Regions from separate parts of the Haloactinopolyspora sp. genome, predicted to be linked through region 1. Evidence: riboswitches for the same ligand, from Rfam matches in the RefSeq annotation. Region 1 holds a riboswitch; the other holds the start of a gene.
The links. A riboswitch is a leader RNA that binds a small molecule or an ion and turns the genes downstream of it on or off. The one in region 1 is predicted to bind cobalamin.
Positions count from the first base shown of each region.

Region 2: another riboswitch for cobalamin. It lies ahead of M6444_RS04115 (ribonucleoside-diphosphate reductase subunit alpha); the one in region 1 lies ahead of metE (5-methyltetrahydropteroyltriglutamate--homocysteine S-methyltransferase).

Region 1 covers NZ_DAHVSH010000166.1:47,473-57,724, reverse strand. The annotation lists gene M6444_RS17915 (hypothetical protein) at 1-126, opposite strand, end outside; gene M6444_RS17910 (ATP-binding cassette domain-containing protein) at 123-1,034, opposite strand; gene hrpA (ATP-dependent RNA helicase HrpA) at 1,181-5,113, shown strand; gene M6444_RS17900 (alpha-galactosidase) at 5,183-7,339, shown strand; cobalamin riboswitch at 7,416-7,642, shown strand; gene metE (5-methyltetrahydropteroyltriglutamate--homocysteine S-methyltransferase) at 7,700-9,985, shown strand; gene M6444_RS17890 (aldo/keto reductase) at 9,990-10,252, opposite strand, start outside.
Region 2 covers NZ_DAHVSH010000028.1:687-7,179, forward strand. The annotation lists gene M6444_RS04115 (ribonucleoside-diphosphate reductase subunit alpha) at 1-1,955, opposite strand, end outside; cobalamin riboswitch at 2,117-2,347, opposite strand; gene M6444_RS04120 (EamA family transporter) at 2,559-3,512, shown strand; gene M6444_RS04125 (helix-turn-helix transcriptional regulator) at 3,582-4,988, opposite strand; gene M6444_RS04130 (pyridoxal phosphate-dependent aminotransferase) at 5,308-6,450, opposite strand.

The DNA of each region.
Region 1 (10,252 bases):
GATGCTGATCGCGGCCACGACCCCCAGGAGCCACCAAGTGGAGCGCAGCGAACGCAACTTGGTCCATTCCGCCCGGGTCACCCGCGCCAGCGTGACCCGGTATTCAATCTGACGCGATGTGTTCATGCCGCACTCGCATTCTGGAATTCCACCGATTCCTGCGTGAGTTCCATGTAGGCCTGTTCGAGCGTCGCCCGCTGAGGTGTCAGCTCATGCACCGCCAATCCCTGCCGGCACGCGAGGTCACCGATCTGATCGGCTGAGAATCCCGAGACGCGCAGCAGACCGGGATGCTCGCTGGTGACAGCGGCGCCGACGCGCACGAGATGGTCGTGCAGGTCGGTGGCGTCCGGCGAACGCACGATCACGTCACCCACACCCGCTTCGGAGATCAACTCTTCGACCGTCGTGTCCGCGATCAGTCGGCCGCGGCCGATGATCACCAGGTGCTCAGCGGTCACCGCCATCTCGCTCATCAAATGGCTGGAGACCAGCACGGTGCGTCCCTGCGCGGCCAGCTGCTTGAGCAGGGTGCGCATCCACAACACGCCGTCGGGATCGAGCCCGTTCACCGGCTCGTCCAGGATTACCACCGCCGGGTCGGCGACGAGGGCTGCGGCGATGCCCAGGCGCTGGCCCATGCCCAGCGAGAACCCCCCGGCACGGCGGCGGGCGGCGGAGTCGAGGCCCACCATCGCGAGCACATCGTCGACGCGCGCGGCCGGAATGCCGTGAGTCTGGGCGAGCGCGAGCACGTGGTGGTAGGCGCTGCGGCCGTTGTGCACGGATCCGGCCTCCAGTAGCGCTCCCACCGCACACAGCGGTGCAGGGTGCTCGTCGTAGCGCACCCCGTCGACGTGCGCGGAGCCGGCCGTCGGCCGGTCCAGCCCGACGATCAGGCGCATCGTCGTGGACTTGCCCGCTCCGTTCGGCCCGAGAAACCCGGTCACCTGGCCGGGCCGGACGGTGAAAGACAGGTCGTCGACGGCCACCTTGTCGCCGTATCGCTTGGTCAGTCCCGAGATCTCGATCATGTTCAGCACGCTACGGAGGCACCGGACGGCCCGGCATCCGTCTGCCGGCCAGGAATCCGACCGGCGCATAAGCCTGGAGTCGTACGACCAGCTGCGCGAAATGCGGATGAACCGACGACCGTCCGCGCCGTAAGCTGGACGCCGGTATGTCCACCTCCCCACTCACCGACCTGCGTGCTCGCCTGCCCGAGCTCTTGCTCCGGGACGAACGGCGCCTCGCTCGGCGACTCGACGGCTTGCGCAAGGTCCGCGACGCCGCCGCGCGAGCCGCCGCCGTGAACGAGATCACCGCGGAGGTGGCGGCGGCCGAACGGCGAGTCGAGCGTCGGCGCTCGGCCGTGCCGGCCATCACCTACCCCGAAGAGCTGCCGATCAGTGCCCGTCGCGACGAGATCGCCGCGGCCATCCGCGACCACCAGGTGGTGATCGTCGCCGGCGAGACCGGGTCGGGCAAGACGACGCAGCTGCCGAAGATCTGCCTGGAACTCGGCCGCGGAGTGCGCGGCACCATCGGGCACACCCAGCCCCGGCGACTGGCCGCCCGCACCGTCGCCGAACGCATCGCCGAAGAGACCGGGACCACTCTGGGCACCGCGATCGGCTACCAGGTGCGATTCACCCAGAAGGCCGGCGACGACACCCTGGTCAAGCTCATGACCGACGGCATCCTGCTGGCGGAGATGACCCAGGACCGGATGCTGCGCCGCTACGACACGCTGATCATCGACGAGGCGCACGAACGCAGCCTCAACATCGACTTCATCCTGGGCTATCTCACCCAACTGCTCCCCCGCCGCCCCGACCTCAAGGTCATCATCACCTCGGCCACCATCGACCCGCACCGCTTCGCCGAACACTTCGACGCCCCGGTCATCGAGGTCTCCGGGCGCACCTACCCGGTCGAGATCCGGTACCGCCCGCTGCAGGCCGAAGACGACGACGGTGACGACACGCAGGAGCCGCGCGACCAGGTGCGCGCGATCGTCGACGCCGTCGACGAGCTGGCTCTCGAACCGCCCGGCGACGTGCTGGTCTTCCTCAGCGGCGAACGCGAGATCCGCGACACCGCCGACGCCCTGCGCAAACGGTTCGAGCGAGCCGGGCCGGTCGCGGCGCAAACCGAAGTGCTGCCGCTGTACGCGCGGCTGTCCGCGGCCGAGCAGCACCGCGTCTTCCAGCCGCACACCGGCCGGCGCATCGTGCTCGCCACCAACGTCGCCGAGACGTCGCTGACGGTGCCCGGCATCCGGTATGTCGTCGATCCCGGCACCGCACGGATCTCGCGCTACAGCAACCGGACGAAGGTCCAGCGCCTGCCGATCGAGCCGATCTCTCAGGCCTCGGCGCGGCAGCGGGCCGGACGATGCGGACGGGTCGCCGACGGCATCTGCATCCGGCTGTACTCGGAGGAGGACTTCGAGTCCCGCCCAGCCTTCACCGACCCCGAGATCCTGCGCACCAACCTGGCGTCGGTCATCCTGCAGATGACGGCGTTGGGCCTCGGCGAGGTCGCCGACTTCGGTTTCCTCGACCCGCCGGATCGGCGCGCCGTCGCCGACGGCGTCAACCTGCTCGTGGAGCTCGGCGCGCTGAGCACCGACACCCGCGGCCCGAACCGCACCGATCGCCTCACCCGGATCGGGCGCGCCTTGGCCGACCTGCCGATCGATCCCCGCCTGGGCCGGATGATCCTCGAAGCCGACCGCAACGGCTGCGTGCGGGAGGTGCTCGTCATCGCCGCGGCCTTGTCGATCCAGGATCCGCGGGAGCGCCCGGCCGAGCATCGCGACGCCGCGGACGCGCACCACGCCCGGTTCGCCGAGCCCACGTCGGACTTCCTGACCTTCCTGAACCTGTGGCGGTACCTGCGTGAACAACAGAAGGCGCTGTCGTCGAATCAGTTCCGCAAGCTGTGCCGCGCGGAGTACCTCAATTATCTGCGCGTGCGGGAGTGGCAAGACCTCGAGAGCCAGCTGCGATCGCTGGTCAAGCCGCTGGGCATCACGCTGAACAGCACCCCGGCCAAGCCGGAGGACATTCACCGGTCGCTGCTGGCGGGCCTGCTCTCACAGATCGGCGTCCGGGAGGAGACGGGCAACGAGTACCAGGGCGCGCGGGGCGCGAAGTTCGCCGTGTTCCCCGGTTCGGCGCTGTTCAAGAAGCCGCCGCGCTGGGTCGTGTCGGCCGAGCTGGTCGAGACGTCGCGGCTGTGGGCGCGGGTGAACGCGCGCATCGATCCGGCTTGGGCCGAGCCGCTGGCCGAGCACCTGGTCAAACGCACCTACAGTGAGCCGCACTGGGAGCAGAAGGCCGGCGCTGTCATGGCCTTCGAGAAGGTGATGCTCTACGGCGTGGTCATCGTGCCCCGCCGCAAGGTTCCGTATGCGCGCGTCGATCCGGAACTGTGCCGCGAGTTGTTCATCCGCCACGCTCTCGTCGAGGGCGACTGGCGCACCCACCACGAGTTCTTCCACGCCAACCGGGCCCTGCTCGACGACGTGGAAGAGCTCGAGCACCGCGCCCGGCGCCGCGACATCCTCGTCGATGACGACACCCTGTTCGACTTCTACGACCAGCGGATCCCGGCTGACGTCGTCTCCGCGCGGCACTTCGACGCCTGGTGGAAGAAGGCCCGCCACGACGATCCCGACCTGCTGACGTTCTCCACGGACATGCTGATCAGGGACGACGACGCCGACAAGGTGATCAGCAAGCACGACTACCCGGATACCTGGACGACGACCGGCGTCGAGCTGCCGCTGACGTACCAGTTCGAGCCGGGCACGCGGGCCGACGGCGTGACGGTGGACATCCCGCTCGAGGTGCTCAACCAGGTCGAGCCGACCGACTTCGACCGGCAGGTGCCAGGCCTGCGCACCGAGTTGATCACCGCGCTGGTCAAGTCGCTGCCCAAGGCGCTGCGGCGCCAGTTCGTGCCGGCCCCGGACACCGCGGCCGAAGCCGCCCGGCTGCTCGACGACAGCGACGAGCCGGTCACGGTGGCACTGGCGCGGGTGCTGACCCGGATGCGCGGTGTCCCGGTGAGCCCTGACGACTTCGATTTCGACCGGGTACCGGACCATCTGAAGGTCACCTTCCGCGTCGTCGACGACGGCGGCACCGTCGCCGAGAGCAAGGACCTGCACGCCCTGAAACACCAGCTGCGTCGGCAGCTGCGCTCGACCATGGCGGCGGCCGCCAGCAGCATCGAACGCTCCGGCCTGCGCGAATGGCCCGACGGCGACCTGCCACGCACCTTCGAGCAACGCCGCGGTAATCACGTCGTCACCGGGTATCCGGCACTGGTCGACGACGGCGACAGCGTCGCGATCCGCGTGCTCGACACCGAGGCCGCCCAGGCCGCGGCCATGTGGGCCGGAAACCGACGGCTGCTGCTGCTCAGCGTCCCCTCGCCGGTCTCGTTCGTGCAGCGGCACCTGACCAACCAGACCAAGCTGGTGCTCAGCCGCAACCCGGACGGCTCGGTCGCCGACCTGCTCGCCGATGCGACCGACTGCGCCGTCGACGCGCTGATCGCAGACGGCGGCGGACCCGCCTGGGATGCCGCCGCGTTCGCCGCGCTGCGCGAGAAGGTCCGCGGTGCACTGATCGACGAGGTCTTCGCGATCACCGCCGACATCGAGAAGGCGCTGACGGTGGCCCATCGCGTCGAGGCCGCGTTGAAGAGCACGTCCAGCCTGACCCTGGCGCCGTCGCTGGTGGATGCCAAGGCGCACCTCGCGCGGCTGATCCGGCCCGGGTTCGTCACCGCGACGGGCCGGCGCCGCCTGCCTGACCTGGTTCGCTACCTGCGCGGCATCGAGCGCCGGCTCGAGAAGCTGCCGACCAGCCCGCAGCGCGACCGGGCGAACGCAGCGGTCATCGAACGAGTGACCGCCGCGTACGAAGACTCGATCAACGCGCTGCCGCGCGGGCAGGAGCCGAGCGCGGAGCACCTCGCGATCCGCTGGTCGATCGAGGAGCTCCGAATCAGCCTGTTCGCGCAGGAGCTGGGGACTGCGCATTCGGTCTCGGAGAAGCGCATCATGCGCGCCATCGACGCCGTCACCACATCGTGATCACCTAGCGTGGGGGCCGACGATCCATCCCCAGCCACGACCCAGCAACCGTCCCCATGGAGCCAGCGAATGCCGGACACCCACGCGCCCGACCTCGTTCACTTCCGGTCCGCGGACATCAGTCTGATCATCGAACGCCGCGGCGACGCGCTGCCCCGGATCCTGCATTGGGGGCCGGACCTGGGTGAACTCACCGACGACGACCTCAGCGCCTACGCTTTGGCCCAGATCCCGCAGCGGGTGACCAACTCCCTCGACACATTCACCCCGGTCGCAGTGTTGCCCGAGCATGCTCACGGCTGGATGGGGACACCGGGGCTCAGCGGGCACCGCGACGGCACGGCGTTCTCGGCGCTGTTCCAGGTCACGTCCAGTACTGTCGACGCCGACCACGGCCATCGCCTCGTCGTCGCCGCGACCGATGACGCCGCGCAACTCGACCTGGACCTGCGAATCGAGCTCACCCCGGCCGGTCTGCTCCGCCAGCGGGCCACCGTCCGCAACACCGGCTCCGGCACCTACACCCTCGACGGCCTCGTCCTCGCGTTCCCGGTACCGGCGCGGGCCACCGAACTGCTCGACCTGACCGGGCGCCACCTGCGAGAACGCAGTCCGCAGCGCGCACCGTTCACCGTCGGCACGCACGTGCGTGAAAACCGCCGGGGACGGACCGCGCTCGACGCGTCGTTGCTGATGATGGCCGGCACCGCCGGATTCGGCCATCGCAGCGGCGACGTGTGGGGCGTCCATGCGGCCTGGAGCGGCAACCACCGCATGCTCGCCGAACGTATGCCCAACGGTGAATGCGTCCTGAGCGCCGGCGAGTTATTGCTCCCGGGTGAGGTCCGGCTCGCCACCGGCCAGGAGTACACCACGCCCTGGATCTACGGCGCCTACGGCGACGGGCTCGACGAGCTGTCCCGCCGCTTCCACACCCACCTGCGCTCTCGGCCCCACCATCCCACGTCGGCCCGGCCAGTGACCTTGAACACCTGGGAGGCGGTGTACTTCGATCACGACGTTCCCACGCTGAAGCGCCTGGCCGAGCTGGGCGCCGAGGTCGGGGTGGAGCGGTTCGTGCTCGACGACGGCTGGTTCAGGCATCGTCGGAACGACACCGCCGGGCTCGGCGACTGGTACGTCGACGAGGCCGTGTGGCCCGACAGCCTGCACCCGCTGGTCGATCACGTCACGAAGCTCGGTATGGAGTTCGGCCTCTGGGTGGAGCCGGAGATGATCAACCCGGACTCCGATCTCGCCCGCGCGCATCCGGACTGGATCATGCGGGCCGGCGATCGGCTGCCGCCGGAGTTCCGGCAGCAGCAGGTCCTCGATCTCGGCAATGAGGCCGCCTACGCATACATCCTGGAGCGCCTGGACGCACTGCTGTCGGAGTACCGCATCGGTTACCTGAAGTGGGACCACAACCGCGACCTCGTCGAAGCCGGCCATGCTCCGGGCGGGGCGGTCGCCGTGGCCGGCGTTCATCGCCAGACCGCCGCGGTGTACCGGTTGTTGGACGAGTTGCGAGCCCGCCATCCCGGCGTCGAGATCGAGTCGTGCTCGTCCGGCGGTGGCCGAGTCGACCTCGGGATTCTCGAGCGGACCGAGCGCATCTGGACCTCCGATTGCAACGACGCGGTGGAGCGCCAGCAGATCCAGCGTTGGACGAACCTGCTCGTGCCGCTGGAGATGATGGGCGCCCACGTCGGTCCGAGCACGTCGCACAGCACCGGCCGGCATCATGGCGTGGGCTTCCGGGCCGGCACCGCGCTGTTCGGCCACCTGGGCATCGAGTGGGACCTCACCGCCGCCACCGAGGACGAGCTGGCCGAGCTGACGGCGTGGGTCGAGCTGTACAAGCGGATCAGACCCCTGCTGCACACCGGCGACGTCGTCCACGCCGATCACCCGGACCCCGCGCTCAACGTGCACGGCGTGGTGGCGCCCGACCGCTCGCAGGCGGTGTTCGCGATCGTGCAGACCGCGACCAGCCTGCACGCTCCGGTCGGCCCGGTTCAACTGCCAGGGCTCGATCCGCACGCGCGGTACCGCCTGACCCCGCTGCCCCCAGGCGACGTCGTCGCCGGCCACACGCGATCGTCGTTGCCATGGTGGGCGGACGGCGTGATCCTGCCCGGCCGGATGCTCGCCGAGAACGGCGTGCAAGCACCGACTCTGCACCCGGAGCGGCTGGTCCTCGTCCAGGCGCAACGCCTCGCGTAACCAAGGAGTCTCTAATTTTGAGACGAATTCGTCCACAGACTGGGACAACAGTCGATTAAAGCCCGGCCATGTGCCTATGATCGCGACGACTGGTGGTTCTGCTCGGCGGTGAAAGCCGCCGAGCGACGCAAGAGGGAACCCGGTGCGAGTCCGGGGCTGCCCCCGCAGCGGTCAACGAGAACGAAAGCCGCCATCGCACTGGGCCGGCCGGGCCTGGGAAGCGGCGGCGAGTAGGCGTGCACGAGCCCGCGCTCGGGTACGTGCTCGTGAGCCCGAAGACCTGCCGCCGGTGGCGCGTGCCGTCGGCGCGCGCCGGGCCGTCCGCGGCCCCACCACCTGCGCTCGCGAGGAGAGAGCCACGTGACACCTGTTTCCGCATCCATCGGCGCCACCGTCCTGGGGTACCCGCGCATCGGCCCGCAGCGCGAACTCAAACGCGCGCTGGAAGACCACTGGGCCGGTCGTATTACCCAGGACGAGCTACACCGCGTCGCCGCCGACCTGCGTGCGCGCACCTGGCGCCGGTTGCTCGATCTCGGCCTGGACAGCGTGCCGTCCAACACGTTCTCGCTCTACGACCAAACACTCGACGCGGCGGCGCTGGTCGGCGCCGTGCCGGAGCGATTCGCCACGCTCGGTCTCGACGAGACCGCCACCTACTTCGCGATGGCCAGAGGCGCGACAGCGGTCGCACCGCTGGAGATGACGAAGTGGTTCGACACCAACTACCACTACCTGGTGCCCGAGATCGGCCCGCAGACCACGTTCCGGCTGGCCGGAGACAAGCCGATCGCGGAGTACCGGGAAGCCCGTGACCAGGGCATCGACACCCGCCCGGTCCTCCTGGGACCGGCGACGCTCCTGCTGCTGTCCAAGCCGTCCGACGACGCGCCGGCCGGTTTCCGGCCCATCGACCGGCTCGACGAACTCGTCGAGATCTACGTCGACCTACTCGGCGCGCTCGCCGAAGCAGGGGCGAGCTGGGTTCAGCTGGACGAGCCGGCCTACGTCGGTGATCGCTCGGCGGACGAGATCGCCGCGCTGCGCCGAGCCTACGACCGCCTGGGCGGGCTGACGAACCGGCCGAAGATCTTCGTCGCCTCGTACTTCGGTGATCTCGGTCCGGCCCTGCCGGCCCTGGCCAGCGCTCCGGTCGAAGCGCTCGGCGTCGACCTCGTCGCAGGCTCAGGCGCGACGTCTCTTGTCGACGTGGCCGGGCTGAGCGAGAAAACCCTGGTCGCCGGCGTCGTCGACGGTCGCAACATCTGGCGCAGCGACCTCGATGCCGCGCTCGCCCAGCTGGAACAGGTGCGCGCGGTGGCCGACGACGTCGCCGTCAGCACGTCGTGCTCGCTACTGCACGTCCCCTACGACGTCGACGGCGAGACCAAGCTCGACCGCCGGCTGAAGTCGTGGCTGGCTTTCGCCGAGCAGAAGGTGGCCGAGGTCGCCACGCTCGCGCGCGGCCTGCGTGAAGGCCGCGGCTCCATCACCGCGGCGCTGGAGTCCACCCGGGCCGCGCTCGCCGACCGTGCCGCGGCACCTGGCGTCGTCGACGAGCGGGTCCGCACCCGGCTCGGTCGCGTCACCAGTGCCGAGCTGCAGCGCGGCGACTACGCGACGCGCCGCGAGAGCCAGCAGGCCGTGCTCGGCCTGCCGCCGCTACCGACCACGACCATCGGCTCGTTCCCGCAGACCAGCGACATCCGGGCAGCGCGAGCAGCGTTCACCAACGGCCGCATCGACGAAGACGAGTACACCGCCCGCATGCGGGCAGAGATCGAACGCGTCATCCGGCTCCAGGAGCGTCTCGGGCTCGACGTGCTGGTCCACGGGGAACCCGAGCGCAACGACATGGTCCAGTACTTCGCCGAGCACTTCGACGGCTTCGCCGTCACCACGAACGGCTGGGTGCAGTCGTACGGCTCGCGCTGCGTGCGCCCGCCGATCCTGTTCGGCGACGTGTCGCGCCCGGCCCCGGTCACGGTGGACTGGGCCACCTACGCCCAGTCGCTCACCGACCGTCCGGTCAAGGGCATGCTCACCGGCCCGGTCACCATCCTCGCGTGGTCGTTCGTCCGCGACGATCAGCCGCTGGGCGACACCGCGCGGCAGGTCGCGCTGGCCATTCGCGACGAGACGGTGGATCTGGAGCAGGCCGGCATCCGGATCATCCAGGTCGACGAGCCGGCCCTGCGCGAGCTGTTGCCGCTGCGCTCGGCCGACCACGACGCGTACTTGACGTGGTCGGTCGACGCCTTCCGGTTGGCCACCTCCGGCGTCGCCGACTCCACGCAGATCCACACCCACCTGTGCTACTCGGAGTTCGGTGACGTCGTCGCGGCGATCGACGGCCTGGGCGCCGATGTGACGAGCATCGAAGCAGCGCGCTCACGGATGGAGATCCTGCCGGACGTGGCCGCCTCCGGCTTCGCGCGCGGCATCGGCCCGGGCGTGTACGACATCCACTCGCCTCGAGTGCCCGACACCGACGAGATCGAGGTGCTGCTCAAGGCAGCACTGGAGGCCGTGCCCGCCGACCGGCTGTGGGCCAATCCCGACTGCGGGCTGAAGACGCGCAGCTACGAGCAGGTGGAACCGGCGCTGACGGCGATGGTGGCCGCAGTGCACCGGGTACGTCCCTGAACCGTCAGGCCAGCTGATCCAGCGCGGCCAGGTCGGCCGGCGTGGGGCGCCAGGCCAGCGCCCCGACGTTCGCCTCGACCTGCGCCGCGCTGGTCACGCCGGCGATGACCGAGGCCACCCCCGGCTGCGCCGCGAGCCCGGCGATCGCCACGTCGAGAAGACCGACCCCGCGTTCGGCGGCGTATCGTTCCAGCGCCTCGATCCGGTCGAAGTCGGCGTCGCGGAGCCGGGCGGCCTGACGGGGCTCGGCGAGCCGCGTGCCGGCCG
Region 2 (6,493 bases), on a different contig from region 1:
GTGGCCCGGCTGAAGATCTGGGCGAACTGCGGGTCGAGCCCCGGCGTGGTGCCCGCGACGAGGCCGATCGAGGCGGTCGGTGCGATGGCCAGCAGCGTCGCGTTGCGCATGCCGCCGCGTACCTTGGCGCGCAGCGCGCTCCAGTCCAGTCGCTGTGTGCGCGAGACGGTGATCGGCACGCCCCGCTGCTGCTCGGCGACGTCGACGGTGTCGATCGGCACCATGCCCCGGCTCCAGCCGGAACCGGCGAAATTGGGGTAGACGCCTCGCTCGCGGGCCAGGTCGGCACTCTGATCGATGGCGTGGTAGCTGATGAACTCCATCACCTGGTCGATCAGGTCGTAGGAGTCTTCGCTGTCGTACGGCACGCCCAGCTGCTCGATCACGTCGGTGAACCCCATGACCCCGAGCCCGATGGCCCGGTTGAGCTCGTTCGACGTCTCCGACTCCGGCACCGACGACACGGTGATGTCCACGAGGTTGTCCAACTGCCGCACGGCCAGCCGGGTGGTCTGTGCCAGCCGCTCCCAGTCGATGGTGAGCCCGGTCGCGGTGGAGGTGAGGTGGCGCGACAGGTTCACCGACGCCAGATTGCACACCGCGATGTTGTCGCGGTCTTGCGGCAAGGTGATCTCGGTACACAAGTTGGACAGGTGGATCGTGCCGGTGTTGTCGTTCAGCGCTCGGTTGTTGATGGTGTCCTTCCAGGTCAGCCACGGATGCGACGTCGTCTGGAGGCTGATGAGGATGGATCGGAACTGCTCGCGGGCGCTGACCCTGGCGAACGTGCGGAGTTCACCGGCTTCGGCCGCGGCGGCGTATTCGGCGTAGCGGGCGCTGAAAGCCTGGCCGTACAACTCGGTCAGGTCGGCGGTTTCGAGCGGATCGAACAGGTACCAGTCGTCGTCGGCGGCGACGCGCTTCATGAACTCGTCGGAAATCCAGACGGCCGTGTTCGCCGTCCGGGTGCGGCGATAGGGATCACCGGCGTTCTGCCGCAGGTCCAAGAACTGCGGGAAGTCGAGATGCCAGTTCTCCATGTAGAAACACAAGGCCCCGAACTTCTTGCCACCGCGCGACACCGCACGCAGAGTCGAATCGATGGTGTGCATGAACGGGATGGGTCCGGTCGAGGCCGTGTTGTTCGACCGGATGGGTGAGCCCTCGGCCCGGAGCTTGGTCACCGACAGCCCGATGCCCCCCGTGCCCTTGGTCACCCACATGACATCGCGCACGCTCTTGGCGATGTGCTCGATGTCGTCCTCCATGTCCATCACGAAGCAGTTGGACAGTTGGGCGTACGCCGTCCCCGCGTTGACCAGGGTGGATCCAGCAGCCAGGTACTCCAGGCGCGACATCTTGTCGTAGTAGCCGATGGCGGCCGTCGTGGGATCGTCCTCGGTCAGCGACAGCCCCATCGCCACCCGCATCCAGAAGAACTGCGGAACCTCGAGTGGGCCCCCGTCGCGGTCGTCGATGACGTAGCGGTTCAACAGCGTGGCAGCGCCGATGTAGCGCAGCAGCCCGTCTCGAGCCGGATCGAGAGCGGCGCCGAGCCGGTTCAGGTCGAAGCAGGCCGACAACCGCTCGTCGAGGAGCCCGGTCGCGACTGCGCGCTCGATGACCTCCGGAAACCGCCGCCGGTGCAGCTCGGCCAGCTCGGCTGCCGTGTCGTAATCACCGAGTACCTGCTTGTAGACGGACTTGAGCAGCACTCGGGTGGCGACGGTGTCGAAGGCTGGATCGTCGCGGACGTTCTGCAGCGCGACCTGGATCACCGCTTCGTCGAGCTGCTGGCTCGTGATGCCGTCGAACAGCGTGATCTCGAGTTCGGACTGCAACTGGGCCGAGCGGGCCACCTGATCGTCCAGACCGGCGGTCGCGGACTCGATCGCCTGGGCGATCTTGTGGCCGTCGTAGGGCTCGGTGGATCCGTCTCGCTTGACGACGTGCATGCTCGTGACGCTCCTCGCAGTTCGGCTGGATCGTCCGGACCTGCGAGGGTTGACGCGTCGGAGCAGATGACGTCGACCACGCCACGGTGTTCCGCGGGGTGAGTTGGTTCGGCGTGATCATCCCCTGGCCCTCCCTCGAGGCCGCGGACTCCGGAGCCCGCTTCGGGCTCCGGTGCACTGGCAGGTCTTCGGACTCACGGGCCCGACGGCCATCCGGCGGATGGCTGTCACCTACTGACCGTCGCTTCCCAGATCGCCTCCGGCGATCCAGTGCGTGATGACGGCGGTCGCTCCCGTTCACCGCTGCGGGGCAGTCCCGGACTCACACCGGGTTCCCTCTTACCTCTGACCGATCTGGCTGACCGGGCAGAACCAGCTGCAGGACACACTCTATCTTGTAGTTACACAGATGCAACTCATCTATATGTTGTGTTTTGCCGGGTGCGCCGGCCCTGCCGCACGGCGGCCGCGACACCGCTGGCGCCACACTCCGCCGTCCAGCTGACGCCATTCCTGGGGAAGTTGGCTGGAAATCGCTGTCACGGCGACCGGTCGGGACCGCAGTATTGTCGTCGGCCGCAGCACCGATCCATGGAGACGCTCATGACATCGCCCTCGACCCGCCCCGCGCTCATCTGGGCTGCCCTGGTGACCGTGTACGTGGTGTGGGGTTCGACGTATCTGGGCATCCGGGTGGTCGTCGAGTCGGGCATACCGCCGCTGCTCGGCATGGGCGTGCGATTCCTGGCCGCCGGCGGGCTGCTGCTCGGCTACATCGTGGTGCGCCACGGGCGCAGCCGGGCGCGGGTGACCATGGCCGAGCTGCGCGGCGCGGCGGTGATGGGGCTCATGTTGCTCGTGTTCGGCAACGGCGTCGTCGCGATCGCCGAACAGACCGTGCCCAGCGGGTTGACGGCACTGATCATCGGTGCCGTCCCGTTGTGGTTCGTCCTGCTCCGTGCTGCCGGCGGAGAACGACCGAGAACCGCGACGTGGTGCGGCGTGCTCGTCGGACTCGGCGGGGTGGCGGCGGTCAGCCTGTCCCGTGGAGGCATCGAGGGCGTGCAGGCGTGGGGCGTGCTGCTGTTGATCGTCGCGTCGATGTCGTGGGCGCTGGGCTCGTACCTCTCACCGCGGCTCGGCCTGCCGCGCAACGCGATGGTCACCTCGGCGTACGAGATGCTCGCCGCGGGCGCCGTGATGACGATCGTCTCGTCGGCCACCGGTGCGGCCACCGACTTCGACGTCGCCGCCATCCCGATCCGTGGCTGGGTGGCGCTGGCCTATCTCGTGCTCATCGGGTCGCTGGCCGGCTACACCGCGTACAGCTACGCGCTGGCGCATGCACCGCTGTCACTGGTCGGCACGTACGCCTACGTCAACCCCGTCGTCGCGGTCCTGTTGGGCTGGGCGATTCTGGCCGAGAGCGTCACGGCAGCCGTCGTCGGTGGTGGCGCGCTCGTGATCGCCGGTGTGGCTCTGGTGGTCAGTGGCGAGCGACGTCCGGCCACGCCGTCGACCCGAGACCCCAAGCCGATTGAGAAAATGACGACGTGACCGGACGTTCTGGTGGTTCAACGCAGCGTCAACTGCCGGGGACACCCGGCAGTTGACCGCTGGTATTGATCAGCTCGACACGTGGATCTTTTCGCCCTGGTCGAGGGCCAGATCGTCGTCGAGATCGTTCACCACGCCGCCACTGGCCCGCGGCACCACCCGAACCACGCGCAGCGCATTCTCGTACGCGTCGAGGGCCTCATCGGTACGGCCGACGCTGCGGTGGAGCTCGGCGAGCTCGCGCCACGCCGCTGCGGCGTACCGGGTGATCCCCATGGATTCGAGTTCCTCAGCCGCCCTGGTGGCCTCGGCGATGGCGCCCTCGGTGTCGCCCTCGGCCCGCAGGATCCGGGCCCGAGTGAGCCTGGCGTCGGCCGCGTTGGCCCGCCGCCGCTCGCCGAGATCGCGCAGTGCGAGGTCGACGGCCTGACGTGCTTCGCTGACCCGGCCGAGGTGCAGCAACGCGTCGGCGCGCTTGGTGTTGAAGTTGGCGACGTCGACCTTGCCGCCGTACTGCTCGATGTTGTCGCGGGTGCGTTCGAGGATGTCGAGCGCCTCCTGCGCACGGGGCTCCGGCCCCTGCAACAGCAGCCAGGCGTGCGCCACCCGCAGCCGGGCGAGGTTGCGCAGGTCGTCGCCCTCGCCGAACATCGCCAGCGCGCGGTCGACCAGGTTCAGGGCCAGGGCGAGCTCACCACGGGCCTCGGCGACCAGCGAGGCGTTCCAGTACGCGGCACCCCGCGTGTGGGGTGCGCCGATCCGGTCCGCGGCCTCGACGAGCTCAGTGGAGAGCATCTTCGACCGCACGACGTCGCCGCGCTCGTAGTAGGCGCCGAGCACGGTGCACCCGAGCCGGATGTACTCGTCGGTGCCTTCGAGGCCGAGGTCCGCGGCCGAGCGCCGGGCTTCTTCGCCGACCTGGATCGCCATGTTGTAGTCGCCGGCTCGCGCGTAGCAGCGAGTGAGCAGAATGGCGACGTCGAGCCAGGACTGCACCTCGGGGTTCTGCCGCGCCTCGTCGGCGAGCTCGGTCAGCAGGTCGATGGCGCCTTCGATGTCACCGCTGCGCTCACGAGCCTGGGCACGGCCGAGCCGGGCCTGCCGGTCCTGCTCGTCGTTGAGCCCGGGATCACCCATCAGCGCCGTGAACTTCTCATAAGCCTCTTCGGCCCGGCCTTCGCGCAACGCCATCTCGGCGCGCCCGAGCTCGAGACGAGCCTTGGTGCGCACCGAGGCGTCCACCCCGTCGCGGAGGTACTCCACGTCGATGTTCAGCCGTTCGGCGATGTGCGCCAAAGCCGACGCCGCCGGCTGGCGGCGACCACTTTCGACAAGTGAAACGTAGCTGGGCGACAGCATGCCCTCGGCGATCTCCGCCTGGGACAGTCCGAGCTCCAACCGGCGGGCTCGGATACGCTGTCCGACGGGCGTCGGAGCCGGCGCCTCATCTACAGTTGCTGGCTGGTCTTGGGTCATGACAGTATTGGACTACAGTCAGTCACTTTTTGCTAGTCCAACTAAACCTCTTTTGGGGGTTCGATCAGCTATGAGGCGTGTCAAGCGAGTCACGGTTGGTGTGTTCGCCACGTTCGTGCTCTTCTTCGCCGTCGGCGCGCCGGTAGCCGCCGCGGACTCGACTTCGACGACAGGCATTGGCAATACCTGCTGCTGACGCGGCATACTTGAGCCGCACGGACGGCATCTGACGTCTCGCCCCCCGAACGTTGGATGCCGTCCGTGCTTTACCCCTGTGCCCGACCGGCAGCGACCGAGCTGCTCACCTCAACGGCATGGCTCAGTTCCGCGTGCCTGCCATCCATTTCGCCGCCAAGTCGAGCAGGCGGTCATTGGCTTCGCGCTCAGCCACCGTCACCCGGCACCCTTCGCCGGCGAAGGGCCTGACGACCAGTCCGTTGGCCTCACAGAATGACGCGAACTCCATGGTGTCGGGCCCCAGCGCGAGCCACACGAAGTTCGCCTCGGTCGACGGCACGTCCCAGCCTTGCGCCAGCAGGCCCTCGCGCACCCGGGTGCGCTCGGCCACGAGGGCGTCGACGCGCTCGAGCAGTTCGCCTTCCCGCGCCAGCGACGCGATGGCGGCACGCTGGGCGATTCCCGAGACGCCGAACGGCACCGCCGTCTTGCGCAGGGCGTCGGCGACCCGGTCGTGCGCGACCGCGAACCCCACGCGGAGCCCGGCCAGCCCGTACGCCTTGGAGAAGGTGCGCAGCACGCACACGTTCGGCCAGTCCCGGTACAGATCGAGCCCGTCGGCGGCTTCGGAGTCGCGCACGAACTCGCGATAGGCCTCATCCACCGCGACCAGCACGTCCTCAGGCACCCGCTGCAGAAACGCCTGCATCTCCGCGTGGCCGACAGCCGGGCCGGTCGGATTGTTCGGGCTGCACACCAGGATCAATCGGGTGCGGTCGGTGATCGCCGCCGCCATCGCGTCCAGGTCATGGCGACCGCCCGCGCCCAACGGCACGCGCACGGACGTGGCGCCGGAGATGCCGACGACGATGGGGTAGGCCTCGAACGAGCGCCACGCGTAGACGATTTCGTCGCCCTCAGCCGCGCACGACTGGATGACCTGCTGGAGGACACCAACGCTGCCCGTACCCGTCGCCACGTCCTCGGCCGGCACGCCATGGCGCTCAGCCACCGCGGCCACCAGTTCACCGGCGAACATGTCCGGGTAGCGGTTCATCTGCGCCACAGCTTCGTGTGCAGCCTCGATGACACCGGGCAAGGGCGGATACGGGTTCTCGTTCGACGACACCTTGTACGCCGGCTGCCCACTCGGCGACGCGGCCGCAGCCGCTCGCCCGGGGCGATACGACGGCAAGTCATCCAGTGCTGCACGAAGGCGTACCGGCCGCCGCTCCTGCTGGTCCGGCTGCGGGTCACCGCCCGGGTGATGCTCGATGTGGGTCATATTCGTGCACGATATCTGCTCTCACGCACCCGGTCGGATGTGT